DNA from 4 places in the Devosia lucknowensis genome. Region 4 is predicted to be linked to each of the others. Evidence: predicted binding sites of a transcription regulator. Region 4 holds the regulator's gene; each other region holds the start of a gene.
The links. The regulator LexA, encoded in region 4, represses DNA repair genes until DNA is damaged. The targets are predictions, from matches to a motif close to TGTTCNNNNTGTGTTCNG.
Positions count from the first base shown of each region.

Region 1: the regulator LexA is predicted to act here: its motif matches at 1,711-1,728, upstream of ruvC (crossover junction endodeoxyribonuclease RuvC).
Region 2: the regulator LexA is predicted to act here: its motif matches at 3,909-3,926, upstream of radA (DNA repair protein RadA).
Region 3: the regulator LexA is predicted to act here: its motif matches at 4,737-4,754, upstream of CCK88_RS18285 (ImuA family protein).

Region 1 covers NZ_FXWK01000001.1:2,213,430-2,221,280, forward strand. Annotated here, with positions in the region: gene ruvB (Holliday junction branch migration DNA helicase RuvB) at 1-550, opposite strand, end outside; gene ruvA (Holliday junction branch migration protein RuvA) at 547-1,164, opposite strand; gene ruvC (crossover junction endodeoxyribonuclease RuvC) at 1,161-1,667, opposite strand; gene CCK88_RS10940 (GGDEF domain-containing protein) at 1,974-2,753, shown strand; gene CCK88_RS10945 (YebC/PmpR family DNA-binding transcriptional regulator) at 2,949-3,695, opposite strand; gene CCK88_RS10950 (SecDF P1 head subdomain-containing protein) at 3,781-4,161, opposite strand; gene CCK88_RS10955 (TIGR00282 family metallophosphoesterase) at 4,170-4,988, opposite strand; gene CCK88_RS10960 (5-formyltetrahydrofolate cyclo-ligase) at 4,985-5,572, opposite strand; RNA gene ssrS (6S RNA) at 5,593-5,750, opposite strand; gene CCK88_RS10970 (cation:proton antiporter) at 5,856-7,469, shown strand; gene CCK88_RS10975 (cell division protein ZapA) at 7,476-7,847, opposite strand.
Region 2 covers NZ_FXWK01000001.1:666,001-673,851, reverse strand. Annotated here, with positions in the region: gene rplI (50S ribosomal protein L9) at 1-144, shown strand, start outside; gene CCK88_RS03145 (replicative DNA helicase) at 405-1,889, shown strand; gene alr (alanine racemase) at 1,892-3,019, shown strand; gene CCK88_RS03135 (DUF1697 domain-containing protein) at 3,250-3,813, shown strand; gene radA (DNA repair protein RadA) at 3,979-5,385, shown strand; gene CCK88_RS03125 (CvpA family protein) at 5,523-6,155, shown strand; gene purF (amidophosphoribosyltransferase) at 6,273-7,763, shown strand; gene CCK88_RS03115 (SDR family NAD(P)-dependent oxidoreductase) at 7,763-7,851, shown strand, end outside.
Region 3 covers NZ_FXWK01000002.1:854,906-862,756, reverse strand. Annotated here, with positions in the region: gene CCK88_RS16555 (error-prone DNA polymerase) at 1-2,358, opposite strand, end outside; gene CCK88_RS16550 (Y-family DNA polymerase) at 2,355-3,986, opposite strand; gene CCK88_RS18285 (ImuA family protein) at 3,913-4,722, opposite strand; gene CCK88_RS16545 (tellurite resistance TerB family protein) at 4,934-5,386, shown strand; gene CCK88_RS16540 (hypothetical protein) at 5,380-6,000, opposite strand; gene ppa (inorganic diphosphatase) at 6,137-6,670, shown strand; gene CCK88_RS16530 (serine hydrolase) at 6,731-7,851, shown strand, end outside.
Region 4 covers NZ_FXWK01000001.1:1,036,224-1,044,074, reverse strand. Annotated here, with positions in the region: gene trpC (indole-3-glycerol phosphate synthase TrpC) at 1-237, shown strand, start outside; gene moaC (cyclic pyranopterin monophosphate synthase MoaC) at 237-716, shown strand; gene CCK88_RS04910 (molybdopterin molybdotransferase MoeA) at 713-1,915, shown strand; gene lexA (transcriptional repressor LexA) at 2,045-2,758, shown strand; gene CCK88_RS04900 (hypothetical protein) at 3,357-3,851, opposite strand; gene uvsE (UV DNA damage repair endonuclease UvsE) at 4,143-5,180, shown strand; gene CCK88_RS04890 (IlvD/Edd family dehydratase) at 5,340-7,148, opposite strand; gene CCK88_RS04885 (2-dehydro-3-deoxygalactonokinase) at 7,438-7,851, shown strand, end outside.

The DNA.
Region 1 (7,851 bases), 1.2 Mb from region 4:
CCTCGGGTGTATAGAAATTGAGCCGGACAGGAATGCCGAAGCGGTCGCGTAGTGGCGTCGTGAGCAGACCGGCGCGCGTCGTGGCGCCCACCAGGGTAAACTTGGCGAGATCGATGCGCACCGAGCGCGCGGCAGGGCCCTCGCCGATGATGAGATCAAGCTGGAAATCCTCCATCGCCGGATAGAGCACTTCCTCGATCGCCGGGTTCAGGCGGTGGATCTCGTCGATGAAAAGCACGTCGCGCTCTTCGAGATTGGTGAGCAGGGCGGCAAGGTCCCCGGCCTTGGCGATGACCGGACCGGAGGTGGCGCGGAAACCGACGCCCAGTTCCTTGGCAATGATCTGCGCCAGCGTGGTCTTGCCCAGACCCGGCGGGCCGACGAACAGCACATGATCGAGCGCCGAGCCGCGCTTCTTGGCGGCCTCGATGAACACTTCGAGATTGGCGCGAGCGGCCGCCTGCCCCACGAAATCGGAAAAGCCGGACGGCCGGAGCGACACGTCGAGATTGTCGTCGCGGCCAGCGGATGCGGAGGTGAGTTCGGTCAAACGCTCAATTCCCTCAAGCCGAGGCGGATCAGTTTCTCGGTGGGCGTACTATCGCCTTCCCGGGCGACGACGCGCGCCACCGCGGCCGAGGCCTGGGCGCTGGAATAGCCCAGATTGGTCAGCGCCGAAACCGCATCTGCCACATTGCTCGAGGCGACACCTTCGCCAAGCGCGGTCTGCAGACCCAGCGTCCCGGCATCCACCGCGCCGATGGCGGGGACCTTGCCCTTGAGTTCGGTAACGACGCGCAGCGCCAGCTTGGGACCGACGCCATTGGCGCGGCCGATCATGCCCTTGTCCTGGAGCGCTACCGCGCTCGACAGTTCGGACGGGCTCATGATCGATAGAATCGACAGCGCCACCCGCGCCCCGACGCCCTGCACGGTGGTGAGCAGGTTGAACCAGCTTTTTTCGGCTTCGCTGCCGAAACCGTAGAGCTTGATGAAATCCTCGCGCACGATGGTCTCGATGAAGACGACGGCGCCCTCGCCGACCCGGGGCAGCGATTGCAGCGTGCGGCCCGAACAGAACACTTCGTAGCAGACGCCGCCGCAATCGATCAGCACACTGTCATCGGAAAAACTGTCGACGAGGCCCTTGAGCTTGCCGATCATGCGTAGGCTCCCATGCGCTGCGCCGACACCCGATGGTGGGCATGACAGATGGCCACGGCCAGAGCATCGGCAGCGTCCGCGCCCTTGACCACCGCTGTCGGCATCAATGTCTTGACCATCAAGGCCACCTGGTTCTTTTCGGCGTGACCGGTCCCCACCACGGACTTCTTGACGAGATTGGTGGCGTATTCGGCGACGACGAGACCGCGCAGTGCCGGCACGACCAGCGTAACGCCGCGCGCCTGGCCCAGGATCAGTGCCGAGCGGGCACCGGCGTTGACGAAGGTTTCCTCGACGGCGGCTTCGTCGGGACGATGGCTGTCGAGGACTTCGCCAAGCCCAAGCGCCAATGCTGCAAGCCTTTCGGCCAGCGCGCCCTCGATCGGCGGCGTGATGGTGCCGCCGGCCACGAAGCTCAGGCGATTATCCACAGCATCGATGACGCCCCAGCCACAACGGCGCAGGCCCGGATCGATCCCGATGATTCGTACTGCACGTGTCATGGCATCCCTTGTAGTGAGCGGCTTTCAGCTTACCAAGGACAAAGTGAACAAATGAGCAACAAGCTGTCGACAGGAAGACCATCGTTCAATTTGTATGCGTTGGTACAAGATGATGTTGAGGAACCGGCGGCTACCAATCGGGCCGGGAATGCAGACGAGTGGGGCGCTTATGACTGGGGTGGTTTTATACCTTTTCGATCGCGCCGAACCGAGGTTTCGCCAAGTCATTGACCGGGCGGAACAATTGCAGGCCAGCAAGACTTTAGCCTTGTGTGTTGCCAGTAATGCGGGTCCGATTTCAGTCCAATGATGCTTCTTAAGAATCTTTCACCAATGGCCTGGTCGAGCGTCGGCCGGTGGACGCTTTTCGGCACCCTCGCCTGCGTGGCGGCCTCCATCAGCTTCACCATGCTCGCATTCGGCGACATTGACGGCGAACTGGGCCAGCGCGTTCTGGTCAGCGCGACAGCGCTGCCCATCATTATCGGGGCTCCACTGTTCTTCCTGTTCAGCCTGAAGCTGCGCGGCCTGACCATGGCCAATGCCAGGCTGGGACGCGTGGCCCGCACGGACAGCCTGACCGCCTGCCTCAACCGGGGCGCCTTTACCAGCCGCATCGACAGCTGGCTGCGCGACCCCACTACCGCCCGGTCCGGTGCATTGCTGATGATCGACGCGGACCACTTCAAGGCCATCAATGATGTCTACGGCCATGACGTCGGCGACGAAGCGCTGACAATCATCGCCCGTTCCATCCGCTCCATCCTGCGCAATGGCGACATCGTGGGCCGCATGGGGGGCGAAGAATTCGGCGTCTTCCTGCCCGGCGTCAGCCAGCATCAGGCGCAATTGGTGGCCGAGCGGATCCGCGCAGCGGTCAACAGCGCCAGCTTTGTGCCCGATGGTCAGCAGCGGTCCCTGTCGGTCAGCATCGGCGGCGCCGCTTTCGTCGAAGACACGAGCTTTACCCGGCTGTTTCGCATTGCCGACCAGCGCCTCTACGGCGCCAAGCACGCCGGCCGCAACCGGGCCACGGTGGTGCAGGTCGAGGACCATCCGACCATCAACCTCAGACGCAGCGCCTAGGGCTGAACTGAAAAGCTTTCCGGGGCCATCGAGGCCGCATGCGCGACGGTCGTCACCACCCGGCTTGTCCGGTGGGTCCATGTCGCAGCGGAATGGATTGCCGGGACAAGCCCGGCAATGACGATGAACTGAAACGTTGCTGCACCAGTTGAAACCGAGTGAGCCTGAACGCTCGTGTGAGGTTTCGTCCGGGGACTAGGCGTCGAGCTTGGCGGCGTCTTCGTCGCTCATGTCGAAGTTGGAATAGACGTTCTGCACGTCGTCATCTTCTTCGAGCGTGTTGATCAGCTTCATCAGCGTCGCGCCCTTTTCGGCGTCGATCGGCGTGACGTTCTGGGGCTTCCAGATCGCCTTGACGGACTCAGCTTCGCCCAGAACCTTTTCGAGGGCTGCGGCCACTTCCGCCATGCCTTCGAACGAGGTGTAGATGTAGTGGCCTTCTTCGTCGCTCTCGACGTCGTCGGCCCCGGCCTCGATGGCCGCTTCCATGACCTTGTCCTCGGATCCCGCGGTTGCCGGATAGGTGATTTCACCGACCCGATCGAACATGAAGCCGACCGAACCGGTTTCGCCCAGGGCGCCACCGTTCTTGGAGAAGTAGGAGCGCACGTTCGAGGCAGTGCGGTTGCGATTGTCGGTCAGTGCCTCGACGATGACGGCAACGCCACCCGGGCCGTAGCCTTCATAGCGGATTTCATCGTAGTTCTCGGCATCGCCACCGGAAGCCTTCTTCACCGCACGCTCGATATTGTCCTTGGGCATGGACTGGGCGCGGGCATTGGTGATGGCGAGGCGCAGGCGCGGATTGAACGCCGGGTCGGGCTGGCCCATCTTGGCGGCCACGGTGATTTCGCGCGCCAGCTTGGAGAAGATCTTCGAACGGATCGCGTCCGACTTGCCCTTGCGGTGCATAATGTTCTTGGCGTGTGAATGGCCGGCCATTCGCGCACTCCGCTTCTGAGAGAATTTGCTGTTGGTGGCGCCTTATAGGCAAGCGCCGGGTTTTTGTGAAGCGCCCGGAACGGCGCTACTGGCGCGACTTGTCCTTGCGGGCGCGCAGCACCACTTCGCCACTGCCCCGGTTGATCTGCTCGGCCATGGCGTCGAGCTCGCTGCCGGAAAACGGCCCGGTGACGATGATCCAGTCGCTATCGAGCGGCGAACCGATCCAGGGGGACGTCACGACGGCGCCTTCGACAAGCACGTCGACCACCCGGTTCACATGCCGGGCGGTAAACTCGGCCAGTCCGGCACGGCCATCGCCCGTCAGGCTGATCTTGAGGGCAGGCTGGCCGGTCTGGTCGTCCCGGCCGACGCTGGCGGACATGACCTCGAGCACGGTGTTGGATTGCGCCACGGCTGGAGCGGCCAAGGCCAGCAGGGCGACGGCGGCAAGGATCGACTTCACGGTCCAGATCAATCGAAGACCGGCTCGGCCTGCGCCAACACACCCCCGATGCGCAGCGGCATGACTTTCTTCGCAAGCCCGGTGCGCGGATCGGTTTCCACCGCAACACCGCAAAGGGTTGCCTCACCCTCGGCGGGCGTGAAACGGCCGTTGGGAATACCGGTGATGAAGCGGTTGAGCGGCTCGTCGGTATCGGTGCCGATGATGCTGTCGAAATCGCCGCACATACCGGCATCGGCCATCAGGGCGGTGCCGCCCCTGAGCACACGATGATCGGCAGTGGGAATATGGGTATGGGTGCCGACGACCAGCGTCGCCCGGCCATCGAGATAGTGGCCCATGGCCTGGATCTCGGACGTCGCCTCGGTATGAAAATCGACGATGACGGCATCGGCGACATCGCCCAGCGGCGCCTCGGCAATGGCGGCATCGACGGCGCGGAACGGGTCGTCGATGGGCGGCATGAACACGCGGCCGAGCGCATTGACTACCAGCACGCGATGGCCGTTGCGCCCTTCGACCAACATGGCGCCGCGGCCCGGCGTGCCCGGCGGATAATTGATGGGACGGATCAGCGTCGGTTCGCGTTCGATATAGGTCAGCGCCTCGCGCTGGTCGAAGGCATGGTCGCCCAGCGTGACGATATCGGCGCCCGCGTCGCGCAATCCCTGGAAGTGGCTCTCGATCAACCCCTTGCCATGACTGGCATTCTCGCCGTTGACGACCACAAAATCGAACTTGTGGCGCGCGATCAGCCCCGGCAGCCGTTCAGCCACTCCATCGCGGCCGGAGCGGCCCATCACGTCGCCCAGGAAAAGCAGTCTCATGCGGAGGTCCCAAAGAAACGGACGCCACTCTCGGTGATGACGGCATCGAGCGGCACGTCATGCGCCTCGCGCGGGATATGGCCCAGTTCCTGTGCCGCGAAGGCCAGACCGATCAGCATCGGCCTCTTGCGCAGGCCGGCGAGCGTCCGGTCGTAGTAGCCGCCGCCGTACCCGAGGCGCGTGCCCGCATTATCGAACCCGAGGAGCGGCATCAGCACGATATCGGGATAGGCCCGCGGCGCCAGATCGGACGGCGCGAGCGTGCCGAAGCCGGCCTCATAGAGCGGCGCATCGGCCTCCCAGACGCGCAGATCGAGCGGCGCGTCGTCGCCCTGAACCACCGGGAGGACTACCTTCTGCCCGCTATCCATGAGGCGCACGAGAATGGGCTGGCAGTCGAGTTCGTCGCGGATGCGCCAATAGCCGGCGATGACATCCTCGGGCGCGTAGGCGACCTGCTCGAAGAAATGCGCTGCAACGGCCTTGGCGGCATCGGCCCGCTCTTCGCCTGACAGCGCCGCGCGCGCCGCATGTGCATCCTTGCGCAGGGCGGCCTTTGCTTCTTCGATTGCCTGGTCCGCCATGCGCCCTCGTCACTAAAGAATTCAGTGCCACCCTGGCCGTGGGACGAGCGATCCCGGGAACCTACATACGTAGGTGGGCGCCGTATGTCCGAGCCCACGGGCCCGGTCAGGGACAGCTCCCTTAGGATCGATTAAGGCCCCGGGGATATGTGTGTCCTCACGCGCCGGGCAGCGAACCAAGATATAGGCCGCGTCGCCCATCCTGCAAAGGGGGCGATGGCGGTTTGATCGGGATTGCACAGTTCTGTGAGCCGGCATAAGCCGGTGCAAGCGGAGCACTTTCATGCTGGCCTATGTTCTCATCGTCGTCACCGTCGCCATTGCCGTCAGCGCCCTGGCCGAGCGCCGCAATTTCCAGCCGGCCCTGCTCGTGGTTATGGTAGGCCTCGCCGCCTCCTACATCCCCGGCATTCCCCAGCTCGAAATCGATCCGCAGGTCATCCTGACCATCGTGCTGCCACCCATGCTGTTCTCGGCGGCACGCGATTTCTCCTTCGCCGAATTCCTCCGCCGCATGGGCTCGATCGTCAATCTCGGGGTCTTCCTGGTGTTCGCGACGGCCGTGGGCGTCGGAGCGGCCAGTATCGGCGCCCTGCCCGAGCTGTTGCCGATCACCGTGCTGATCCTGGGCGTCGTCGTCGCGCCGCCCGACGCCGTGGCCGCCATCGCCATCGGTCGCCGCGCCGGCCTGCCGGTGGGCCTGATGACCGTGCTCAAGGGCGAAAGCCTGATCAACGATGCGGCCGCGCTGACCATGTTTTCGGTGCTGGTCGCGGTGGCCACCGGCACCCATGCCTTCATCGACAATGTGCCGCTCTATTTCCTCTACGCTTCGGCCGTCGGCATCGCCGTGGGCCTGCTCGTGGGCAATCTGGCCCACTGGGTGCGCTCGCGCATCGCCAGCCCGTCACTGGCCACCGCCTTTTCGGTGATCGTCCCTTTCGCGGCGTACCTGACGGCCGAAGAACTGCATGCCTCGGGCGTGCTGGCCGTGGTGGCAGCCGGATTTTCCATCGGCCACCACGCGGTACAGGCCGGATACGAGGAACGCATGCAGGAAAGCGCCTTCTGGCGCACGATCGATACGCTGCTCGAAACCTTCGTCTTCGCCTATATCGGGCTGCAGCTGCGCTTCGTCATCACCGATGCCAACGAGGCCGGCCTCGATGCCACAGAACTCACCGTAACGACGCTCACCATTTTCGTGACCCTGGTGGCGATCCGCGCGATCTGGGTCTTTGCCTCGGCCTGGGTGGGCCGGCGCCGGGTCATCCGCCGGCGAGAGCGCCCCCTCAGGGCCGGGCGGCGGCAGCGTCCGGCGCCGCCCGCACCGCTGACTTCCAAGGAGAACACCGTGCTCGCCTGGACCGGCATGCGAGGTGTCGTCACCCTCGCCGCTGCGGCCGGTACGCCGCTGCTGACAGCGACCGGCGATCCGTTTCCGGGGCGCGAGGCCATCGTCTCGCTGGCCTTCCTCGTGACCATTGCCAGCCTCCTGATCCAGGGCCTGACGCTGCCCTGGCTGATCGGCCGGCTGGAGCTCGACGACCCCAACCACGACCGCTTTGTTGCGACGCAACGCGCCCGCGCTGAGCAACTCATTGAGGCCGCGTCCCACGAGGCCCTCGACGCCTATGCCAGGGATCACTCGGGCCCACGCTCGGAGCGCCTCGTCACCATGATGCGCCAGCGCATCCTGCATGATCAAAAGGCGGAAAAGCCGCGCGGTATCGACACCGACGAAGCGCTCGTCCTCGGAAAGCTGCTGCTCGAAGCACGCCGCAGCCGTCTCGTCGCCGCCCGCGACCAGCTGGAGCTCGACGACACCATCGTGCGCGACATGCTCGAAAAACTCGACCTCGAACAGGCCTTCATGGACAGTGTCGCAGAGGGCTAAAGGCGATCAGGGCAGGATCGCGGATTGATCCAGCGTATCGGCCACGCCTTCGAGCACCTTGGCGGCATCCGCAAGCTTGAGCGCGAAGCGGGCCTCGGTATTCTCGAGCTCGACGGCGATCTCCTGCCCCGCGCGGGTGAGTTCGAGCACCTGGGTTTCAAGCGCCTGGATGCGGCGCTCGGCCTCGGACAGTTCGTCGAGCACGGCGATGCCGGCCATGACGGTCAGCCGGTTGTCGCCGATTTCGCCAACAGCCCCCTTGAGGCCCTCGACCTGCGTATTGAACCGCTCGGCAAGGCCGATCAGGTGGCCCTGCTGGCCATCCTCGCAGGCCATACGGTATTTGCGTCCATTGATCTCGACATTGACTTCGGGCACGCGG
Region 2 (7,851 bases), 370 kb from region 4:
GTGAACGTCGCCCGCTCGCCGGACGAAGCCGAGCGCCAGGCTGCCGGTGAAGACGTCACCGTGCACACGTTCGAAGCCGACGAAGCTGGCGACTTTGCCGCCGGCCAGGCCGACGCTGCCCAGGACGACCGTTACGAAGAGTAGTCTTCGTACCGTTCCAGACTTACGAAAGGGCCGGGTTTTCCCGGCCCTTTTTGTTTGCGCCGAGGCCGAAGCAACCTGCAAACAGCGGTGGCCGCCGGGCGCGACTCGCCCATAATGCCACCACAAGAGCGCTGTAGCTCAATCCCCGTTGTCCACAGAGTTCACAAGGCGGTTAGGGCAATCTTCAGCTCCGCGCCGGTAGCTCAAGACTCACGCGCGAGATGCGTGATTAAGAAAGGTTAACCGCCTCAGGAACTGCCATGGCCCAGCTCGCACTCGTGCCTTCCCAAGACGACAAATCCTTCCGCGTCGCGCCGCACAATGTGGACGTGGAGCAGGCGCTGCTGGGCGCGATCCTGATCAACAACGACGCCTTCTACCGCGTCGCCGATTTCCTGATGCCCGAGCATTTCTACGAGCCGATCCACCGGGAAATCTACGAACTGGCGGGCAAGATCATCCGTGCCGGCAAGGCAGCGGAACCGGCGACGCTCAAGACCCACCTGCCCGACCAGCTGCTGCCCGAAGTCACGATGATGCAGTACCTGTCGCGGCTGGCGGCCGAAGCAACCACCGTGCTCAATGCCGCCGACTATGGGCAGGCCATCTATGACCTCGCCATTCGTCGCAACCTGATCCTCGTGGGCGAGGAAATGGTGTCGACGGCCTATGAATCCGATGTCGAGATGACGCCGGTCAAGCAGATCGAAAAGGTCGAGGGCGAGCTGTTCCAGCTGGCGGAAAAAGGCCGTTATGACGGCGGCTTCCAGGCCTTCGGCGCGGCGCTCAGTGCCTCGATCCAGATGGCGGGCGAAGCCTTCCAGCGCGATGGCGGGCTTTCGGGCGTCGCCACGGACCTGCATGACCTCGACCGGCAGATGGGCGGACTGCAGCGAAGCGACCTTATCGTGCTCGCCGGCCGTCCCGCCATGGGCAAGACCTCGCTCGTGACCAATATCGCCTACAATGTCGCCAAGAACTGGCGCGGCGAGGTGACGCCGGACGGGCACAACAAAACCGTCAACGGCGGCGTCGTGGGGTTCTTCAGCCTCGAAATGAGTTCCGAGCAGCTCGCCACCCGTATTCTGGCGGAGCAGGCGGAAATCTCCTCGTCCGACATCCGCCGCGGCCGCATCCACGACAATCAGTTCGCCAAGCTGGTCGACGTCTCGAACATGATGAGCAAGGTGCCGCTCTATATCGACGATACCGGCGGTATCTCGGTGGCGCAGCTGGCGGCGCGGGCACGGCGCCTGAAGCGGCAGAAGGGTTTGGATCTCCTCATCGTCGACTACCTGCAGCTGCTCTCGGGCTCGAGCAAGGCATCGAGCCAGAACCGCGTGCAGGAGCTGACGGAAATCACCACCACGCTCAAGGCGCTGGCCAAGGAACTGGAAGTGCCTGTCATTGCGCTCAGCCAGCTGTCGCGCCAGGTGGAACAGCGCGACGACAAGCATCCGCAACTGGCGGACCTTCGCGAATCGGGCTCTATCGAGCAGGACGCGGACGTGGTTCTGTTCGTTTATCGCGAAGAATATTATCTCAAGAACAAGGAACCCAAAGAGGGCACGCCCGAGCATCTGACCTGGCAGGGAGAGATGGAGCAAGTGCACGGCAAGGCGGAAGTCATCATCGCCAAGCAGCGTCACGGCCCCACCGGCACAGTGCAGCTGAGCTTCGAGGCGCAGTTTACCCGCTTTGGTAACCTTGCTCGGGCAGACTACCTGCCTGAACGCATGGAATAGGCATGGCGCTGACTTCAGGCCTGGGCGGCCAATTGAGTATCGATCTGGGGGCTCTCGCCCGCAACTGGCGCGCCCTGGACAAGGTGAGCGCCGGAGCGCTGACGGCCGCCGTGGTCAAGGCCGATGCCTATGGCACGGGCATCGAAATGGCATCGAAGGCCCTGCATGCCGCGGGCGCCCGGTTCTTCTTCGTGGCGACGCCCGACGAAGGCATGGCCGTCCGCGCGGCCCTACCCGACGCGCATATCTTCGTGCTCTACGGGCTATATCCCGGAGCGGCCAATCTCTACATCCGGCAAAACCTGATGCCGGTGCTGTCGTCGATGACGATGCTGGAAGAGTGGCTGGCCAAGTGCGTCGAGCGCAACGAGGCCTATCCCAGCGCCTTTCATTTCGACACCGGCATCAACCGCATCGGTTTCCGGCTCAATGAAGCGAGCCAGGTGCGCGAGCGTATCGAGCGCCTGGGATATGCGCCGCAGATGGTGATGAGCCACCTTGCCTGCGCCGATATCCCGAACCACGAGAAAAATCGCACGCAGCTGGCCCTGTTCGGATCGGTGATGGCGCAGTTTCCGGGCATTCCGGCGTCGCTGGCCAATTCGGCGGCGCTGATGAGCGGCCGGGATTATCATTTCCAGATGGTGCGGCCCGGCATCGCGCTTTATGGCGGGCGCGCCGTTTCCGGGCGCAAGAACCCGATGCAGCCGGTGGTGACGCTGCATGTGCCCATCCTGCAGGTGACGGAAGGGCGGACCGGCGAGACCGTGGGCTATGGCGCCACCTATACGCTCAACCGGAATTCCCGGCTGGCGATCCTCGGCTACGGTTATGCCGACGGGTATTTCCGCTCGATGTCGGGCACCAATGCGCGACCGGGCGGGAAAGTGGTGATCCGCGGCAAGGTCTGTCCGGTCATCGGCAAGATTTCGATGGACCTCACCGTGGTCGACGTCACCGAGCTGGGCGCTGACCTGCCCTCACCCGGCGAGGGCGCGGAAGTGCTCGGACCGCAGCTGGGCGTCGACGACCAGGCCGATGCCGGCGGCACGATCGGCTACGAGGTGCTGACCAGCCTCAAGGGCCGCTACAACCGCATCTATGTCGGGGACGGCCGCCTGCCGAAGTAGTGGCAGCTCCGACCTTATGGTCACAGTGCCTCCCCCATCCGAGTTCCGCGCTCGGGCTTGAAACGAGGGCCTGTCGAACCGACAGCGAACGTTGAGAGCGGTCCTCGGGTCAGGCCCGAGGACGGCACGGTGGGTGTTTTGAACAGCGCGCCCATCACCCCCCTTCTGGTTTTTATCGCGGCGGCGGTCTTTCTGCTAAGTTTCCTGGCGCTCATAGACGAGGAATCGCCATGGCCAATTCTCCTGACCTCTACGTTATCCTCCTTCGCGCCATCGGACCGGTGACGCACAAGCTGATGGGCATGGCGCAATGGCGCGAGGCGGCGGAGAAGGCCGGGTTCACGGAGCCGGTGACGGTGCTCAATACCGGCAACATGATTGCAGGCTTTCCGGGCAGCATGGGCGAGGCGACACGCGACATGACCGCGGTGCTGCGCCGCTTCGGGCTCGGCGAGAATGTCGTGCCCGTTCTGCGCAGTCCCGACCTGCTGCAACGGCTGCTGAAGGCCGACCCGGTTCCCGACGCCGCGCGGGAGCGCCCGAGCCAGACCGGCGTCTATTTTTTCGCCGACGCTTCCCCGGATTTTGGCTGGCTCGAGGGCTATGACGGGCCCGAGGATGTGCATGTGGTGGAAAAGCATCTGGTGGTGGATTTCACCCGTGACGTCGCGGAGTCTGGAAGACTGATCCGATTGATCGACAAGAGTTGCGGGACGAATACGTCCCGGAGCTGGAGCAGCGTGACGAAGATTGCAGCGGCGGCGGCTGAGCACCCCCACCCGGCCTCCCCCTGAAGAAGGGGGGGAGAGGAGCATCGGCGTTTGGCTCGATAGCGCGGCACGCACGGCGCATCCCTTCCCGGTCTTCGTGGGCAGGTGGAGAGTAGGCTGGTTCTCTTTTTGTTCTTGCCACATCCGCCCTGCCCCACTACATGTTTTCCGCTCAACACGGTGGATCTCTTGGCCAAGAATCGATCTCAATTCATCTGTCAGTCCTGCGGCGCGGTTTCGACACGCTGGACCGGACGCTGCGATGCTTGCGGCGAATGGAACACCATCGTCGAGGAGTTGGTCGATTCCGGCGTTGGCGCTGGGCCCAAGGCGGCAAAATCCAACGGACGGCCGGCCAATCTGGTGCCGCTGTCCGGCGAGACCGAGAGCGCGGCGCGGGTCGTGACTGGCATTGCCGAGCTCGATCGCGTGACCGGTGGCGGCTTCGTCAAGGGTTCGGCACTGCTGGTGGGCGGCGACCCCGGTATCGGCAAGTCGACGCTGCTGCTGCAATCGGCGGCGGCGCTGGCGGCAAAGGGCAAACGCGTCATCTATGTTTCGGGCGAAGAGGCGGTGGCGCAAGTGCGCCTGCGTGCGCAAAGGCTGGGGCTGGGGGATGCGGGGGTGCTTCTCGCCGCCGAAACCAATGTCGAGATCATTCTTGCGACGCTGGAAAGCGGGCCTCCGCCCGATCTCGTCATCATCGACTCCATCCAGACGCTCTGGACGGACCGCGTGGACTCGGCGCCCGGCACGGTGACGCAGGTGCGCACCTCGGCCCAGGCGCTCACGCGCCTTGCCAAGAAGAGCGGCGCGGCCATCGTGCTCGTCGGGCACGTCACCAAGGACGGGCAAATCGCCGGGCCGCGCGTGGTCGAACACATGGTCGACGCCGTGCTCTATTTCGAGGGCGACAGCAGCCATACGTTCCGCATCCTGCGCGGCGTGAAGAACCGCTACGGCGCGACCGACGAGATCGGCGTCTTCGCCATGACCGAGCGCGGGCTCGAACAGGTCGCCAATCCTTCGGCGCTGTTTCTCGACCAGCGCGACAAGGATGCGGCCGGCTCGGCGGTGTTCGCGGGCATGGAAGGCACGCGTCCGCTGCTCATCGAGATCCAGGCGCTGGTCGCCCCTTCCCCACTGGGCACGCCGCGGCGCGCGGTGGTCGGCTGGGACAGTTCGCGGCTATCCATGGTGCTCGCCGTGCTCGAGACGCGATGCGGGGTGCGGATCGGCGCCAACGATATCTACCTCAATGTGGCGGGCGGTCTGAAGATCAACGAGCCTGCGGCCGACCTCGCCGTTGCAGCGGCGCTGATTTCGTCGCTGACGGGGGCCGCGCTGCCCGCCGATGCGGTGTATTTCGGCGAAATATCGCTGGCAGGTGGCGTCCGTCCCGTGGTGCATGGCGCCCTGCGGTTGCGAGAGGCAGCCAAGCTGGGATTCGGTTCGGTGGTGACCGGCAAACTGGGGAGCGCGGATCGCAACGGCGAGCTCGAGGTTACCGAATATGCGCAGTTGACCGACATGGTCAGCCGTATCGCGGCCCAGGGCAAGCGAGCGATGCCCGAACCGGAGCCGGAAGGCTGGTAAACGAAGTGTTTCCGGGGAGATCGTGGCCCATGGGGCCGGCTAGGCTTGGCAGGGCGCGGCAAAGCCGCTAAAGGTCCAGCAAAAGTCAGGGAAGCTCCCAGGCCATCCGTGACGGAAAGACAAACAGGGCAAGACATATGCTGACTGCGTTCGACGTTGGTGTGGGTGTGCTGGTGCTGATCTCGGCAATCCTGGCCACAGCGCGAGGCTTGACCCGTGAAGTGCTGTCGCTGGCGACCTGGGCCGGTTCGGCAGCGATCGCTGTCTATATGTGGCAGTACCATCCCGAAATCGCCCGGCAATATGTCGCCGAGCCTGTTATCGCCGACATCGCGACCGTGGTCGTGACGTTCATCGTGTCGCTGATCGTGCTGCACCTGCTCACCATGCGCATCGCCGATTTCGTGGTCGACAGCCGCATCGGGCCGATCGACCGCACGCTCGGCTTCGTCTTCGGTGTCCTGCGCGGTGTGCTGATCGCCATCGTCGTGACCATTTTCGGCCTGTGGCTCTTGCCCAACAACCTGCCCGACTGGGCGGCCAACTCTCAGTCGCTGCCTTATCTGCGCGACATGGGCAACACGTTGATCTCCATGCTGCCGGAAGGTCTCGAGCAGCAGGTGACGGACATCCTGCAGGGCGGCGGCGCCAACCTGACGGATGATCCGCAGGCTCCGGAAGCACCTCTGGACGGCGCCACTGATCCCAATGACGGCACGGTGGATCCGACCGATCCGGTTGCGGACCCTGCCCCGGCCCCTGCGGTCTGACCCCTTAAGGGGCGGAGCCTAGCAGCCGCCTCAACCCTGCCGACCCCAGATGTCATTGGTGGCCGGCGGGAAAAAGCGCTATCTGGCAACCACGCGTTTCTCACACGGAGCCCCCCGGTGACCCATCCCAGCGATGATGCTTTCGATATCGATGGAGACACGCTGCATGAAGAGTGCGGCGTGTTTGGCATTTTAGGGCATGACGACGCCGCGACGTTGACGGCGCTCGGCCTGCATGCCCTGCAGCATCGTGGCCAGGAGGCAGCGGGTATCGTCAGCTTCGACGGCCGCCAGTTTCACCAGGAAAAGCGCATGGGCCTGGTGGGTGACCACTACACCGACCCCGCCGTGCTCGCGAAACTGCCGGGCAATATCGCCATCGGCCACACGCGGTATTCGACCACGGGCGAAGTGGCGCTGCGCAACGTGCAGCCGCTGTTCGCGGAGCTGGAGGCGGGCGGCATCGCCATCGCCCATAACGGTAATTTCACCAATGGCCTGACGCTGCGCCGCCAGATCATCGCCACCGGCGCCATCTGCCAGTCGACCTCGGACAGCGAGGTGGTGCTGCACCTGATCGCCCGGTCGCGCCACTCATCGACCACGGACCGCTTCATCGACGCCATCCGGCAGATGGAAGGCGGCTATGCGATGCTGGCGATGACCCGCACCAAGCTGATCGCGGCGCGCGATCCGGTGGGCATCCGCCCGCTGGTCATGGGTGAACTCGACGGCAAGCCGATCTTCTGCTCGGAAACCTGCGCGCTCGACATCGTCGGGGCCAAATATGTCCGCGACGTCGAAAACGGCGAAGTGATCATCTGCGAAATCCAGCCCGACGGATCGATTTCGATCGATGCGCGCAAGCCGGCGCGCAAGGTGGCCGAACGGCCGTGCCTGTTCGAATATGTCTACTTCGCCCGCCCCGACAGCGTCGTTTCGGGCCGCAGTGTCTACAAGGCGCGCAAGAACATGGGCATCAACCTGGCCAAGGAAGCGCCGGTGGAAGCGGACGTGGTGGTTCCGGTGCCCGATGGCGGCACGCCGGCGGCCATCGGCTATGCGCAACAGAGCGGCATTCCGTTCGAGCTGGGCATTATCCGCAACCACTATGTGGGCCGCACCTTCATCGAGCCGACCCAGCAAATCCGCGCCTTCGGCGTGCGCCTCAAGCATTCGGCCAACCGGGCCGAAATCGCCGGCAAGCGCGTGGTGCTGATCGACGATTCCATCGTGCGCGGCACGACGTCGGTCAAGATCGTACAGATGATCCGCGATGCCGGCGCGACCGAAGTCCATATCCGCGTCGCCAGCCCGATGATCTTCCACTCGGATTATTATGGGATCGACACACCCGACCCGGACAAGCTGCTGGCCAACCAGTATGGCGACCTCAAAGCCATGTGCGAGTTCATTGGCGCCGATTCCCTGGCCTTCCTGTCGATCGACGGGCTTTACGAAGCGGTGGGCGGCGAGAAGCGCAATGCGCAGTCGCCGCAGTTTACCGACCACTATTTCACCGGTGACTATCCGACGCAGTTGACCGATCTGCATGGCCGCCCCATGAGCGATCCCAAGCAGATTTCGCTGCTCAAGGAAGCGGGTTAATGACTGACACAACCGAACTGGCCGGCAAGGTCGTCCTCGTCACCGGCGCATCGCGCGGCATCGGCTATGCGGCCGGCATCGAGGCGGC
Region 3 (7,851 bases), on a different contig from region 4:
GAGCCAGCAGGAGGCATAGACAAGCAGCGCAAAGCTTGCCGCATGGCTCTCGGGAAAACCGTATTCGGCAAAGCCCTCGATCTGCGAAAAGCACCTCTCGGCAAACTCACGGGTATAGTTGCGTTTGGGATTGCCGGTCATGCCGGCAATGAAACGCTCCTTGAAGATGTTGATCTTGCCCGTGCGGCGCCATGACGCCATGGCCCGTCTCAGCTGGTCGGCCTCTCCGGGCGTGAAGCCGGCTCCAACGATGGCCATCTGCATCGCCTGTTCCTGGAACAGCGGGATACCCAGGGTTTTCTTGAGGACCTGGTCGAGCGGATCGTCGGGCTTGGCTTCCCAATGCTCGGTGCCGTCCCGGCGCTTGAGATAGGGATGAACCATGCCCCCCTGGATCGGACCCGGCCTGACGATCGCCACCTCGATGACGAGGTCATAGAACCGGACGGGCTTGAGACGGGGCAGCATGGTCATCTGTGCCCGGCTCTCGATCTGGAACACGCCGATCGTATCGGCCCGGTGGGTCATTTCATAAACCGGGCGGGCGGCTTCGGGATCTCGGAACTCCTCGCTCTGCAGGTCTGCCAGCTCCACGGTGCGCCCATAATGGGTGCGCATGAGATCGAAGCCACGCCGCAGACAGGTGAGCATGCCAAGGGCCAGGATATCGACCTTGAGAATCTTTAGGGCGTCGATATCGTCCTTGTTCCATTCGATGATTGTCCGGCTGTCCATGGCCGACTTGCTGATGGGAACAAGGCTTTCGAGGCTGTCGCGGGTGATGACGAAGCCGCCGACATGCTGGCTGAGATGGCGCGGGAACCCGCGCAGGACCTTCACCACTTCGAACATCTGCGCCATGACCGGATCGTCCGGATTGAGTCCGAGATTGGCGAGATCGCGCAGGTCGAGCTTGCTGCCCCAGCCCCAATGGAGCTGGTTGAAGGCAGCAATGGTGTCGTCGGAAACACCGAACGCCTTGGCCGTTTCCCTGATGGCACTCTTGGAGCGGTAGGAAATGACGTTTGCCGTCAGCCCGGTGCGGCGGCCGCCATATTTCTGGTAGACATACTGCATTACCTCCTCACGCCGTTCGTGCTCGAAATCGACGTCGATATCGGGTGGTTCGTCCCGCTCGGTGGAAATGAACCGGCCAAACACCAGCGTGGCCTTGCGTGGATCGACCGAGGTTATATCGAGGCAGAAGCAAACGGTGGAATTGGCGGCCGAACCACGCCCCTGGCAGAGAATTCCTCGCTCTTCGCGGGCGAACTTGACGATGTCATGGACGGTCAGGAAATAGGCGGCATAGCCCTTGTAGGCGATGAGGCAAAGCTCGGACCAGATGCTGCGCTTGATGTCGTCGTGAAGGCCTTCTGGAAAGCGCCGTGCGGCCCCTTCCCAGGTCAACCGCTCCAGGGTCTGCTGCGCGGTCTCACCATCGCCGATGGTTTCCTCGGGATAGTTGTATTCGAGCTGCTCGAGGCCGAAACCGATCCGGCCGGCAAACACCTGGGTCTGCACAAGCGCATCGGGATGCTCGGCAAAGAGCCTGGCCATTTCCCCTGGAAACTTGAGATGCCGCTCGGCATTGGCCGTGAGCAGGAATCCGGCCTCTTCCAGGGTCACATGTTCGCGGATGCATGAGACCACATCGAGGACGATGCTGCGGTCGGCCCGATGATAGTGAACGTCATTGCTGGCGATCATCCTTGCACCATGGCGCTTGGCCAGGGCGTCGGTGCGATTGAGGCGGGCCCGATCATGCCCGTCGAAGCGCGGCACGCCGGCAATCCACACCCGTCCGGGAGACTGGCGGCTAAGCCGGTCCAGGGTCTGTTCGGTGCGTGCCCAGTCCTTCTCATCCGGCATCACGATGAAGAGCTGGCCCTGCGAAAAATCCTCCACCGGCCCTTGTTCGGTGTCCGAGGTCGGGGCGCTCGACCCGAACAGATCGTCAAACAGCAGGCGCGGATCGCCCTTGTCCCCGCGACGGTTGGCGATGGTCAAAAGCTTGCAGAGCCGCCCATAGGATACCCGGTCGGTGGGATAGGCGATGACATCTGGCGTGCCATCGGCAAAGGCCAGCCGGACACCTGCGAAATAGCGGAAATCCGGGCTTCTTTCGCGGTTTTCCCGGGCAGCCACAAAGCCCCTCACCACCCCGGCAAAACTGTTTCGATCGCACAGTCCGAGGCCGGTCATACCCATGGCCATGGCATGGGCTACAAGCTCTTCAGGGTGCGACGCGCCACGCAGGAAGGAGAAATTGCTGGTGGCGATGAACTCGGCATAGAACGGCGCTTCCAGCCGGATCGGTGGTGGCGCGTCGGCCTCGGCAAGCAGGTCCATGCTCATGGGAAAATCCCGTGCACGTACCACCCGATTTCGGAACCTGCTCCATAAAGGCCTTGCCGGAAAACCCAGAAGCGGCGCCCATCCTGGTCTTCGACTACGAAATAGTCCCGTGTCCCGGCCCGCGGATCAAGACGGTCGAGCTTGGGAATGTAAGGCGGCGGCTTGGGTGTCTCGCCAGGCTCCGGCTTTTTCGGCTTGGGCGGCTCGACCAGTTCCAGCCGCACGGCATGTCGCCACCACTCGCTGCCCAGTCGCTCGGGCCCCTGCCCTTTGACCAACCTGTAGGTTTCGCGTCGCCAGACCATCATGGCCGGCAGGCCATCGGGCACCTGCGCCGTGATTGCCACGCGTTCAGGCATGGGCAAGAGGCGCAAGGGACGATGCAGGGGTGGAGCTGCAATGCGCTGGGAACTGCGACTGGCCAGGGCCGGTACCAGCCTGGCAGCCCGTTCGGGCAAATGGCTGGCAACCTGTTCGGTCTGAAGTACCGCCGTGGTACCAAGGCGGCTCGACAGCCGGTCATTGAGCCGGTCGATGTCTTCAAGTCCGTTTTCGACCGAGAATGCTCCCGCCTGAACCGCATCCAGGCGCTCGACGCTGCTGGCTGCAAGGCGCACCATGTCGATACCGAAACCTGCATCATATTCACCCGCCAGCCTTTGCGCCCGGTGACGAAAGAGATCGCTGATATGGTGCGGGTCCCGGGTCAGCCTTGCGGCATTGAGCGAGAGGGTCATCACCTTGTGGTCGACCCGGTAGAGAAACAGGTGGAAAGTCTGCGCACCCAGGCCCTGGGCTTCCAGCCGGAAACTCAGCTGCACCGCCAAATCGTGGGTGAGCATCAGGACGTCATCCATGAGACTGATCGGATCGGCGAGGCGCCTGTCCACATGATGCTCGACCGCCGGAAGCCGCGGCGCCATCCGCTCCTCGATATGCCCGAAGGCCTGGTCGAGCCGCATCACCACGGATCCGAAACGCGCCTTGAGCTGTTTGCGCGAACGGTGCCGTACCTGCCCGATCGTATCGAGGCCCATCTGCACGAAAGTGGACACTTGCATTTCGGGCAATCGCAGGGCTGCGACCGGCAGGGCGTGCAGCACCGCGGCAAGATCGGCATCATTCACCACCTGGCTGCGGGCAAAGTGGCTGACGGCCCAGGCAGCGCCGATCGTGGGCGCAATCGCTCCGGACACCACGTAGCCAAGGTCGCGCAGGCGCGACAGCACCATGCGCAGCATCTGCTCTTCCCCACCGAACAGATGACTGACCCCGGTCACGTCAAGGACCAGGTCGCCGAAGGGAGAGACGTCGGAAAGGATCGACACCAGGGGACTGGCGTTGGAATGCCAGTCGGCAAAACTCTCGAAGGCGAGCGTCAGTCCGGCCCTGTCGATTTCGAGGACCGTCAGGTTGGGCCAGATCGCGCGGGCATCGGCAAGGTTCTGGCCGATCCTGAGACCTTGCTTCATGAGGTCCGGCTCGATTGCCGCCAGGCGCAAACCGCCCTTGATCCTCTCATAGAGGACCAGCGGAACATCCTTGAGCGCAGGATTAGCCCGCTTGAGAAAATCCGTCGCCCAATAGGGCAGGTACAAGACCAGGAAGCGACGCCGGGGTGCGAACATGGTTTCCGGCGGACGGTGAGTTAAAGACTGCAAGCCCATTGTCTGTCCATTCCAAAAACCACGCGTTGCGCTGTCCGGCGATCCGGCCTCTCTCGAGTTTCAGGCGCCATCGCGGGGCGCCGGGAGCCCTATTGTCATAGGGGTGGCGGCCGCTTCGATGCGGCAGGATCCGCCAGCGCAGATGGCTGGCGCTGCTCTCCGCACCCAGGCCGTAGCGCAGCAGAAATAGCGACACCTCGTTGGCGCTCGCCCTGAGGCTGAGCCGCCGGCTGGCAGTGAAATTGAGCAGTTTCGGCGTGCCGCGCACATCGGCGACCACGGCCGCAACCGCGCGGCAGGAGACCACCTCCTCGGCCGCCCACAGAAATTCGGTCATGTCGGCGGTCCGCACGATCACCATGGCGCCTGGATCCACTCCGAACCAGGACAGACCCGGTCCATAGGGCATGCCGAATGTCTGTGCGTCGCTTGCCATCTGGATATAGAAGACGCTGGGCCGCCGCTCCGTCAGCAGGCTCTTGGCCTGGGCCAGCGCAAAGCCAAGACCCAGCCCGCCATCGCGGCTTTCATCGGCATAGATTTCCTGCACCAGACCTGCAGGAAGCGTCGGAAAAGCATCGCTTTCTTCTTGTGAATCAAGGCTGTCACGCATCTCCGCCAGCGCCGGTTTTCGCTCGATATCGGCAATGACGTCCCGCAGCGCGGCAAGGCGCTGTTGGCGATCTGGGGTTTGCATGGCCCGACCCATATGTGAACAAAACAAGAACAATTAGACTCCGCTTGATGCAAGAGTCGAGTCCTTTTTCTGGGCTCATGCTGTGGCTCGCCTGCATCATCCCTGCTCAAGACAGCGTGAAACCGGCGCGGAATCATTGAGTTACGGCCACTTATGGCTAGGCTCTCCCCGAGCCGTTCAGGCAGAAAATTTTCGCCCAGGAGCCACCGCCATGTTCGAGGCCTTGACCCGTCTGTTCGCAAAAACCGATGCGCCGGCCGACCTGCACGACCCAAAACTGGCCGTGGCCGCATTGCTCGTCCATCTGGCCGGCGTCGACGGCACCATGCAGGATGCCGAGCGCAAGGCCATCCGCGGTGCGCTGATGGACCATTACGATCTCGACGAACAGGCCGTGGACAAGCTCGTGCGCGAAGCCGCGCGGCAGGATGCCGAATCGGTGGATTTCTACAAGTTTACCAGTGGCTTGACCCTATTGGAGATGGGCGATCGCATCGAGATCATCCGCATGATGTGGACCGTGGTCTTCGCCGATCGCCGCAACCACGAGCTCGAGGACAACATGGTCTGGCGCATTGCTGAACTGATCGGCGTCTCGAGCCGGGACCGGACCATCCTGCGAAACCAGATCAAAGGCCAGGCCGCAGAGCCCGAGGATCAGTAGGCCTCGAAAGCGCCGATGATCTCGACCTCGTCATTGGCGCAATCAAAATCTCCTGCCTTATCAGCAGCTTGCTGAGCAAGCACATTGGCATCGGCATTGGCTTTGGCGTCTACATAGGCAATGTGGCAGCTGTTGCCCTCAGCAATCTGGCTGACCACCAGCACCTGTCCCGAATCCTCGCCGGTCTCGGGATCGGCGGTGTGGTAGCGCACGATCGTGGCGATCGGAAACCAGCGGCCCGACGCATTCGACAACCGCCATTCGAGCTTTTCGCCCAATCGATTGAACGGCGGAAGTGTCTGGGAACCAACGCTATTTTCGTCCGCATTGAAGCCATAGCCCAGCGAAAAGCGCAGATCGCCTTCCTGCACCTTGAGCGGAAAACCTTTGTATCCCGGGCATGACCAGGACGCGCCGAAGTCATCCGCTTCCAGCACCAGGCAGTCATTGGAAAGATCCAGATTTGTGAAAGCGCTGACAAAACCTGATTGTCCAGCCGCCGAAGTTGCTCCGAAAACCAGCACCAGAGCCGAAATTGCTATCACATTGTTAACCTTTGCCACGACGTCGACTCCCTCAGCCAGATCAGCACCGCCGCCGATCATCGGGATCAATGCGCCGGCATCATGACCATGCCTCCGAACCGCGGCCGAAGCGAATCACCGCGACCGATTTGTGCCTTGCCTTTGGATGCCATTGTGGGCAGAACCTGCCCCCGACAATTTCCTCCCCACGGCGAAGTGCAACAACATGAACATCGACGCGATCCCAACCGGCAAGAACCCGCCCGACGACCTCAACGTCATCATCGAAGTGCCGCTCGGTGGCGAGCCGATCAAGTATGAAATCGACAAGGACTCGGGCGCGCTGTTCGTCGACCGCTTCCTCTACACGCCCATGCGCTATCCCGGAAACTACGGCTTCGTTCCGCACACCCTGTGCGGCGACGGCGACCCGCTCGACGTCATCGTCATGAATTCGCGCCCACTCGTGCCCGGCGCCGTGGTGCGCTCGCGTCCGGTGGGCGTGCTGTTCATGGAAGACGATGGCGGCCAGGACGAGAAGATCATCGCCGTGCCCGTCTCCAAGCTCACCCGCATGTATGACGGCATCAAGGACATCGAGGATTTCCCCGAAATCCAGCTCGAGCGCGTGAAGCACTTCTTCACCCACTACAAGGATCTCGAGCCCGGCAAATGGGCCAAGATCGACCGGATCGGCAACCTCGCCGATGCGCAGAAGGTCATTCTCGACTCCATCGCCATGGCCAAGGCCGCCAAGTAAGCGATCCATATCCGCTCTCCGGCGTTATGCTCCTATCGGACTGACGCCGGAGACTTTTTCATGAAGCCTGCCCTCGCCGCCGCGACCTTCGCGCTCCTTGCTTCCACGGCCTTTGCCCAGGAAGCAGCCATGCCCAACAATGGCGAAATCTCGCAGATCCTGGCCGACCGCATCGATCGCGACGGGGCCAGCATCGGCATTGCCGTGGCCGTGATCGAGAACGGTGAAACGCGCTTTGTCTCTCATGGCACGCTCGGGCGCGACGACCCCGCGCCGATCAACGAATTCACCCCCTTCGAGGCGGGGTCCATCACCAAGGTGTTTACCAGTCTCGTCCTGGCGCAGCTTGCGTTGGAGGGCGAGATCGACCTCGACGCACCGATCACCGACTACCTGCCCGAAGGCACTGCGGTTCCCCCCTCCGACAAGCCGATCACGGCCTTCGACCTCGCCTCGCACATGTCGGGGCTTACCGGCCTGCCGCCCGAAATCCTGTCTCGCGGCTTCGACAATCCCTATTCCGGCTATACCGACGAGCAACTGCTCGCCTGGCTGCGCGAACAGCAGCTGGCGCGGCCGGTGGGCGAAGGCTTCGAATATTCCAATGTCGGCGTCGCCCTGCTCGGCGAGATCATCGAGGGCGTCACAAGTGAGCCCTATGCCAAGACGGTGGAGGACGAGGTGCTGATGCCGCTGGGCATGGAAAGCTCACGCCTCGCGCTTGGGGCCGAACTGCCCGAGGGCATGGCCATCGGCCATGACGGGTCGGGCGATCCCGTGCCCTATTGGGATTTCGACGCGGTGGCGCCTGCCGGGGCGTTGGTGACGACCGCCGCCGACCTCATCAAATTCATTGCCGCAGCCAGCGGTGCGACGGAAACGGAGTTGAAGCCCGGCTTCGACAAGATGCTTGAACGCGTCCGGCCGATCGGCGACAGCGGCTCCATCGGGCTCGGCTGGTTCATCACGCCCACCGGATCGGGCGAGATTGTCTGGCACAACGGCCGCACCGGTGGATTTGCAAGCTTTGCCGGTTTCGAGCGCAATTCGGGCAATGGCGTCGTCGTGCTCTCCAACATGTCTACAGAACAGGGTATCAACGATATCGGCATGCACCTGCTCGATCCCTCCCTGCCCCTGCGCGAACAACCCAAGGCACGCGAGGTCGCCGAGATCGATCC
Region 4 (7,851 bases):
CGCAACCTGCGCACCTTCGAGACCACGCTCGAGACCACGGTGAACCTTGCGATCGGCCTGCCCCCGGATGTGGTGCTGGTGAGCGAGAGCGGGATCTTCACCCATGAGCATGTGCGGATGCTTGACGAGCGCTGCAATGTGGGCTCGTTCCTGGTCGGCGAGAGCCTGATGCGCCAGGACGACGTGACCGCGGCGACCCGGACCCTGCTCACGGGGATGCCGGAGGCGGTCCGCTGATGAGCGGGCGCCTCACCCATCTCAACGACAAGGGCGAGGCCCATATCGTCGATATCGGTGACAAGTCGGTTACGCGGCGACGGGCCGTGGCGCAGGCCCGGATCAGCGGAGAAGCCGCGACCATTGCGGCGATCCTGGGGGGTGCGCTCAAAAAAGGCGACGCGCTTGCGGTGGCGCGAGTCGCCGGCATCATGGCCGCCAAGAAGACCAGCGAGTTCATTCCGCTGTGCCATACGATTGCGCTGACCAAGGTGAGTGTCGACATCGTTGGCGATGGCGAGACTGCTATCCTGGTGTTGGCGGCGGCCGAGACGACCGGGCAGACGGGCGTCGAAATGGAAGCGCTGGTGGCAGCGTCCACCGCGGCGCTGACGCTCTACGACATGGCCAAGGCGATGGACCGCGCGATGGTGGTTTCCGACATCTGCCTGGTGGAAAAATCGGGCGGGAAATCCGGCGACTTCAGGCGCGACGCATGAGCCTGCTCCCGGTCGAAGCCGCACTCGAAGCCATTCTTTCCCATATTCCGCCCGTCGTGATCGAGCACGTGCCGCTGAAGGAAGCGGTCGGGAGGGTGCTTGCGCAGGACCTCGTGGCCAGCCACGACCAGCCTCCGTTCGACGCCAGTGCCATGGACGGCTATGCAGTGCGGGCCACCGACGTATGCGACGATGCCGTGCTCAAGGTGATCGGGACGTCGCAGGCGGGCTCGGGTTACAGTGGCACGGTGGGCCCCGGGGAGGCGGTGCGCATCTTCACGGGCGCGCCAGTGCCTCGTGGCGCCGATACCGTCATCATGCAGGAAGAGGCGGTGCGCGACGGCGATCGGGTCCGGTTCACAGCCCCTGCCCGGCCGGGTCACAGTGTCCGCCTGAAAGGGAACGATTTTGCCGTCGGCCAGGTACTGGTGGCGGCGGGCACACGGCTGACGCCGATGCAGATCGCAGTGGCGGCGGCTGCGAATGCGGCCTCGCTGGCCGTCGCGCGGCGGCCGCGGATCGCGCTCCTCGCGACGGGCGACGAACTGGTGCTGCCCGGCAACCGGCTCGAGCCGGACCAGATCGTCGCATCGAACAGTTTCGGTCTTGCTGCGATGCTGCAGCCCTATGCCGAACGCATTGTGGATCACGGCATCGCCTCGGACGACCGCGTCGTCCTGCGGTCACGCCTCGAGGCAGCATTCGCGGATGCGCCCGATATCCTCATCACTACCGGCGGCGCCTCGGTGGGCGAGCATGACCTGGTGCAGGACGTGCTCAAGGACCTGGGCGTTTCGCTGGATTTCTGGCGCATCAACATGCGGCCGGGCAAGCCGCTGATGTTCGGCACGCGCGACAAGACGCTGGTATTCGGCCTCCCCGGCAATCCGGTTTCGGCCATGGTGACAGCGACAGCGTTCATCAAGCCGGCATTGCGCGCGTGGCTCGGTCACTCGGCCGCGGCGGACTGGAGGTTGCCCCTCGCCTCGCCCACGCCTGCCAACACCGCCCGACGCCATTTCATGCGCGCGCGGCTGGTGCAGTCCCCGTTCGGGCCCGCCGCAGAGCCGATCGCGCAGACCGATAGCGGCCATACATCGTCCCTCGCGGCCGCGGACCTCCTCATCGTGCAGCCGGAGCATGATCCGGGCCAGCCCACAGGCGCTGTCGTCGCCGCCATTCCGATCGACGCCTTCTGAACTCCGTCGGGACCGCGCGCCAGTTTGTCGGCTCCCAAAAAAATCCTCCGCCACCGCGGGCATTGCAGAACATAAATGGAACATGTATTGTCGTTCCGTCTATGTTCCGATTCTGGGGTCAACGGGCCAATGCTCACACGCAAACAACATGAGTTGCTGATGTTCATCCATGAACGGATGAAGGAAAGCGGCATTCCCCCGAGCTTCGACGAGATGAAGGACGCGCTGGACCTGGCGTCGAAGTCCGGCATCCACCGCCTTATCACCGCGCTGGAGGAGCGCGGCTTCATCCGCCGCCTGCCGAACCGCGCGCGGGCCCTCGAAGTGGTGAAGCTGCCGGATTCGATGAACCCGTCGCTGGGTGGCCGCAAGGCGCGGTTCGAGCCTTCGGTGATCGAGGGGAGCCTGGGCAAGGTCAGCGCAACTCCGGTACGCGGCATCGCCACGGAAGAATATGCGCGGCCGGTGTCTATTCCCGTCATGGGCCGTATTGCCGCTGGCACGCCGATCTCGGCGATCGAACAGCATACGCATACGATCCAGGTGCCGCCCGAAATGCTGGGGGCGGGCGATCACTATGCGCTCGAAGTGCGAGGTGACTCGATGATCGAAGCCGGCATTTTCGATGGCGATACTGTCGTCATCAAGAAGCAGGAAACAGCCGGCACCGGCGAGATTGTCGTAGCGCTCGTCGATGATGAGGAAGCAACGCTGAAGCGACTTCGCCGCAAGGGCGATACCGTGGCGCTCGAGGCGGCAAATCCGGCATATGAGACGCGGATCTTCCCCCCTGACCGCGTGAAGGTGCAGGGCCGGCTGGTTGGGCTTCTCAGGAAGTACTGATATCTCGGCGGCACGCGGACGATCCTCATGTCGGAGGACGTGGCAAGTTCGCGCCTTGGCGGGACGAGCAGGTATCCGGGCTGACGCTGGCGTCGCCCGGATGGTGTGAAGCGGTAAATCGGGGCCGTTCGTGTCCCGACTTGCGTCATTGCCGGGCTTGTCCCGGCAATCCCCATTCACCGCGGCATAGAGCACCGGGACACGTCCAGTGGTGGCGATGAGGGACAGTTCAGTCTCTGAACGAGTTCACCCCGCGGATTCCCAAGCGATCTCGCGATATGGATCCCACGCTTGCTTGTGGCGCTGACTGTCGCGGGTGCATGGCATGGACTACCGACTTACGTATGGCGGTGGCGATGTGGGACCGTTCTAGATCGGTGCGAGTTCACCCCGTGGGTTCCAAGCGACCTCGCGGTATGGCTTGCGCCGGGAGCCGTGTCCGGTCAGGGCCACCGAGTGAACTTGCGAGGAGCAGCGTTCAATCTGGAAGCGTGCTGCGGGCTTTCAGGTAAACGCCGACGGCGCTCAGCGCGAAGGCGAATGCCCGTCCGCAAGGCGACAGTCGGCATGGCCGAAAAGAAGCAGGTTCCGCGATGTGTCACGAGAGACGTGGTCGGTGAGTTTGGCGTCGGATCTGGCAACGAAGCGGCAGGCTGCTTGAAGCTGGAACGGCTTGGGGTCTGCGTTTTGCGCCGCCGCAACTTCGTGTCCTGGCCTTTTCGGGCGTATCGTGGTCATCGCCATTGAGGACGATGTTGCCGGTGGTGTTGGTGCCGTCGCCGATGGTGATCGTGGCAGTCGCGGCATTGGTACCCGCGTCAGCAAGATCCCCGAAGCCCGTGGTGGTCGCATCGAACGTGCCGCCACTGGTTCCATCGTCATAAACCCAGCCGCCCGCAAAGTTGATTTCAGAATTCGGGCCAGTCGAGGTGGACTGAAGTTTGATCTCGGTGCCGTTGTCGGTCAGCGAGAAGCTTGTGGCGTCGAACCCGACTGCCACGATTGCAGCCTGCATGGCCGCGCGGAATTCACCGATGGTGTCGAGATCGCCGTCATTGCTGGTGGATGCGGCATCGGCAATCGTCTTGTTCATGATGACCTGCCTGGTCGAGCCGTCAATGGTGAGATTGAAGGTGATGCTGTCGCCAGGCGATTTTTTTTGGGGTCAGCCGCGGTTGTTTCTCTGAGACATGCGCGAGACATGCCCAATGGTGACGTCAGCAGAATGCGCGGAACCGTAGTGCGATTGACCGATTGCTGCCTTGCGACAGCATCTTTGGAACCACCGGCCTGAGTGGGAGGACGCTCTACTTTCGGGGCACTAAAGCGTGTCTCAGGAACGCTCGCTTGGTTGCGGCATTCATCCATCATGGAGGAACGCGCAATGACTTCTGGTCCGCTCAGGCTCGGGTTTCCGGTCAAGGTGCTCGGCAATCCGGCCCTCAAGAGCAACGACGCCAGACGCGCGCAGTCTAACCCGCATCTGCGGGTATCGCTCGGATACCTCGCCGAAATATTCGACTATCTGGCCAAGCACGAGATCGGCATGTACCGGATGTCGTCGGACCTGGCACCCTACGCGACCCACCCCGACATGCCGCAATTCCACTCGATGGTGAACGATTGCGCTGCCGACCTCGCCGCCTTGGGGCTGAGGGCGCGGGAGCAGGGATTGCGGCTCTCGTTCCACCCGAGCCAGTTCATCGTGCTCAACAGCCCCGACCCGGAACTGGTGCGCAAAAGCGTGTGGGATCTCACCAGCCAGGCCGAGATGCTGGACCTGATGGAACTGGGCCCCGAGGCAGTGCTGGTGGTTCACGTCGGCGGGGTCTACGACGACAGGATCGCAGCCCGCCAGCGCTGGATCGAAACCTGGCCGACCCTGCCCGAGCCGGTGCGGCGGCGGCTGGTGCTGGAAAATGACGACCTGCGGTTTTCCTGTGCGGACGTGCTGCATATTCATGAAGCGACGGGCGTTCGACTGATTTTCGATCACCAGCATTTCTGGTGTCTCAATCAAGAGGGGCTGGATTTGCGCGAGACGCTGGAGCGCATGCTCCGCACCTGGCCAGGCGACACGCGGCCCAAGATCCACTTTTCGTCACCCCGAACCGAATTACGGCAGCTGAGCCGCAAGAACCGCAAGACCGGCAAGACGGAAATCGTCAACATCGCGCCGGTCTGGACCGGGCATGCAGATTTCGTGCAGCCCTTCGAATTCATCGCCTTCATGCGGATCGCGCAGGGGCTGGAATTCGATGTGATGGTCGAAGCGAAAGCAAAGGACCTGGCGCTGATCCGGCTGCGGCCGGACTTGGTACGGTACGCGCCGGATGTCGCGGCGCGCTTCGGGCTTTTTGATGCCCAGCAGGATGCGCTGGATGGCGAGGAGGCCTCATTGCTTGTAGCAGGCGGGGAGTAGGTTGGGCGAGGTCAAATTCACTGTGATGACCGAGCATGGGCTCCCGCATATGCCGGAGTGACACCGGTGTGTGTGATAGAACCGCGTTCAATCTCAGCGGTCACCCAAGTGAAAACGCCGCCGGGGTGGCCGGCGGCGTTTTGTCATTGCGTGTTGAGCTTAGTGGTTGTCGCGCGGCAGGCCTTCGGTCTGGGCGATGCGCTGGTATTTCTGGGCGGGCTTGAGGATGGCACCATCGCCCAACTGGCCAACGAGCGAGCGCTGAATTTCCTGCCACGGGGTCTGGTGCTTGGGGAATTTATAGCCCCCTTCGGCTTCCAGCGCGGCGCGGCGGGTGGCGATCTCCTCGTCGGAAATCAGGATATCAGCCTCACCCTTGGTGAGATCGATCCGCACCTTGTCGCCGGTCCTGAGAATGGCAAGATTGCCGCCCGCAGCCGCCTCGGGGGACGCGTTGAGGATGGAGGGTGAACCCGACGTGCCCGACTGGCGTCCATCGCCGATACAGGCAAGCGAGGAAACGCCCTTCTTGATGAGGTAGGCCGGGGGCCGCATGTTCACGACCTCGGCAGCGCCGGGATAGCCGATCGGGCCGGCGCCACGCATGAAGAGCAGCGTATGCTCGTCGATCTCGAGTGACGGATCGTCGATGCGATGGTGGTAATCCTCGGGACCGTCGAAGACCACGGCCTTGCCCTCGAACATGCCGGGATGAGCCGGGTCGCTGAGATAGCGTTCGCGGAATTCCTGGCTGATCACGCTGGTCTTCATGATGGCGTTGTCGAAGAGGTTGCCGCGCAGCACGAGGAAACCAGCTTCGGCCTTGAGCGGATTGTCGAAGCGACGAATGACCTTGTCGTCTTCGATGACCGTGGAGCGGCAGTTTTCGCCGATGGTCTTGCCGTTCACCGTCGGCGCGTTCTCGTGGATTAGACCCTGGGTCATCAGTTCGTTGACGACAGCGGGCACGCCACCGGCGTGATAGTAATCCTCGCCCAGGTACTCACCGGCGGGCTGGAGATTGACCAGCAGCGGAACCCTGAGGCCATGCTCCTGCCACTCGTCGATTTCAAGGTCGACGCCAATATGCTTGGCAATGGCGTTGATATGGATCGGCGCGTTGGTCGAGCCGCCAATGGCCGAATTGACCACGATGGCGTTGAGGAAGTTTTCCTTGGTCAGGATGTCGGAGGGTTTCAGGTCCTCGTGCACCATTTCCACGGCGCGCTTGCCGGTGCGATAGGCCATTTCCTGGCGATCGCGATAGGGCGCGGGAATGGCGGCAGAGCCCGGAAGCTGCATGCCGAGAGCCTCGGCCAACGAGTTCATGGTGGAGGCCGTGCCCATCGTGTTGCAGTAGCCGGTCGAGGGTGCAGAAGACGCCACCAGCTCGATGAACTTGGGGTAGTCGATTTCGCCGGCGGCGAGGAGCTGACGGGCCTTCCAGACGATGGTGCCCGACCCGGTGCGCTCACCCTTGTGCCAGCCATTCAGCATCGGGCCGACCGACAATGCGATCGCCGGGATGTTGACGGTGGCAGCGCCCATGAGCATGGCGGGGGTGGTCTTGTCGCAGCCGATCGTCAGCACGACGCCATCGAGCGGGTAGCCGTACAGAACCTCGACAAGGCCGAGATAGGCGAGATTGCGATCAAGGCCAGCGGTAGGGCGCTTGCCGGTTTCCTGGATCGGGTGAACCGGGAATTCTATGGCGATGCCACCGGCTTCGCGAATCCCTTCGCGCACGCGCTCGGCCAGAACCATGTGGTGGCGGTTGCATGGGCTGAGGTCGGAGCCGGTCTGCGCGATGCCGATGATCGGCTTGCCGGACTGCAGTTCTTCGCGCGAGACGCCGAAATTCATATAGCGCTCGAGGTAAAGCGCGGTCATATCCGGATTGTCAGGATTGTCGAACCACGCGCGCGAGCGGAGCTTGCGGCCGCCGTTGGCGCCATTGTCTGCAGTCATTTGCCTGTTCCTTGGTTATCCGCCAGGTTGCGGATCGAGGGCCTTGGTGGCGCTGTTCTAGCATGTCGAGGCCCAGTGTGAATGGGTCCGGAGCAAAAAATCATACAAATAGTGGACCCGTCTCGTCTATAATCGGCAAATCTGTCTCAGGCGGTGGTCGAACTTACCCCGGGACGGGTTCACCGCGGGGGTTTGCGGTAATCGAAACACCGTGGAATCGGGCTGGCCACGCGCGTGGCCGGGCATTACGGTCGCGCCCAAAATCGACCTGGTGGAAATGAGGACTGCATTGACTGAGACGATTTCATGGATCGCGGTGGACTGGGGAACCTCCAACCTTCGCTCCTGGGGCATCGATGCCGGAGGCGAGGTCGTGTCGACGGCGTCGTCCGACCAGGGGATGGGAAAACTTGCGCGCGAGCAGTTTCCGGCTGCATTGCAGGCCGTCCTGGCACAGCTGGCTCCACCGTCGACCGTTACCGACATTGTGGTCTGCGGCATGGCCGGCGCCCGCCAGGGCTGGCTGGAGGCCCCCTATCTCGACGCGCCGACGGATCTCAGCGACCTCGGCCGCGGTGCCGTGCACCCCGAGGTTCCCGGTACCGAGTTCCGCGTGTCGATATTGCCCGGCGTCTGCCAGCGCGAAGGCGGCGAGAACGTCATGCGTGGCGAGGAAACCCAACTCCTGGGGCTCGCCAGCGTG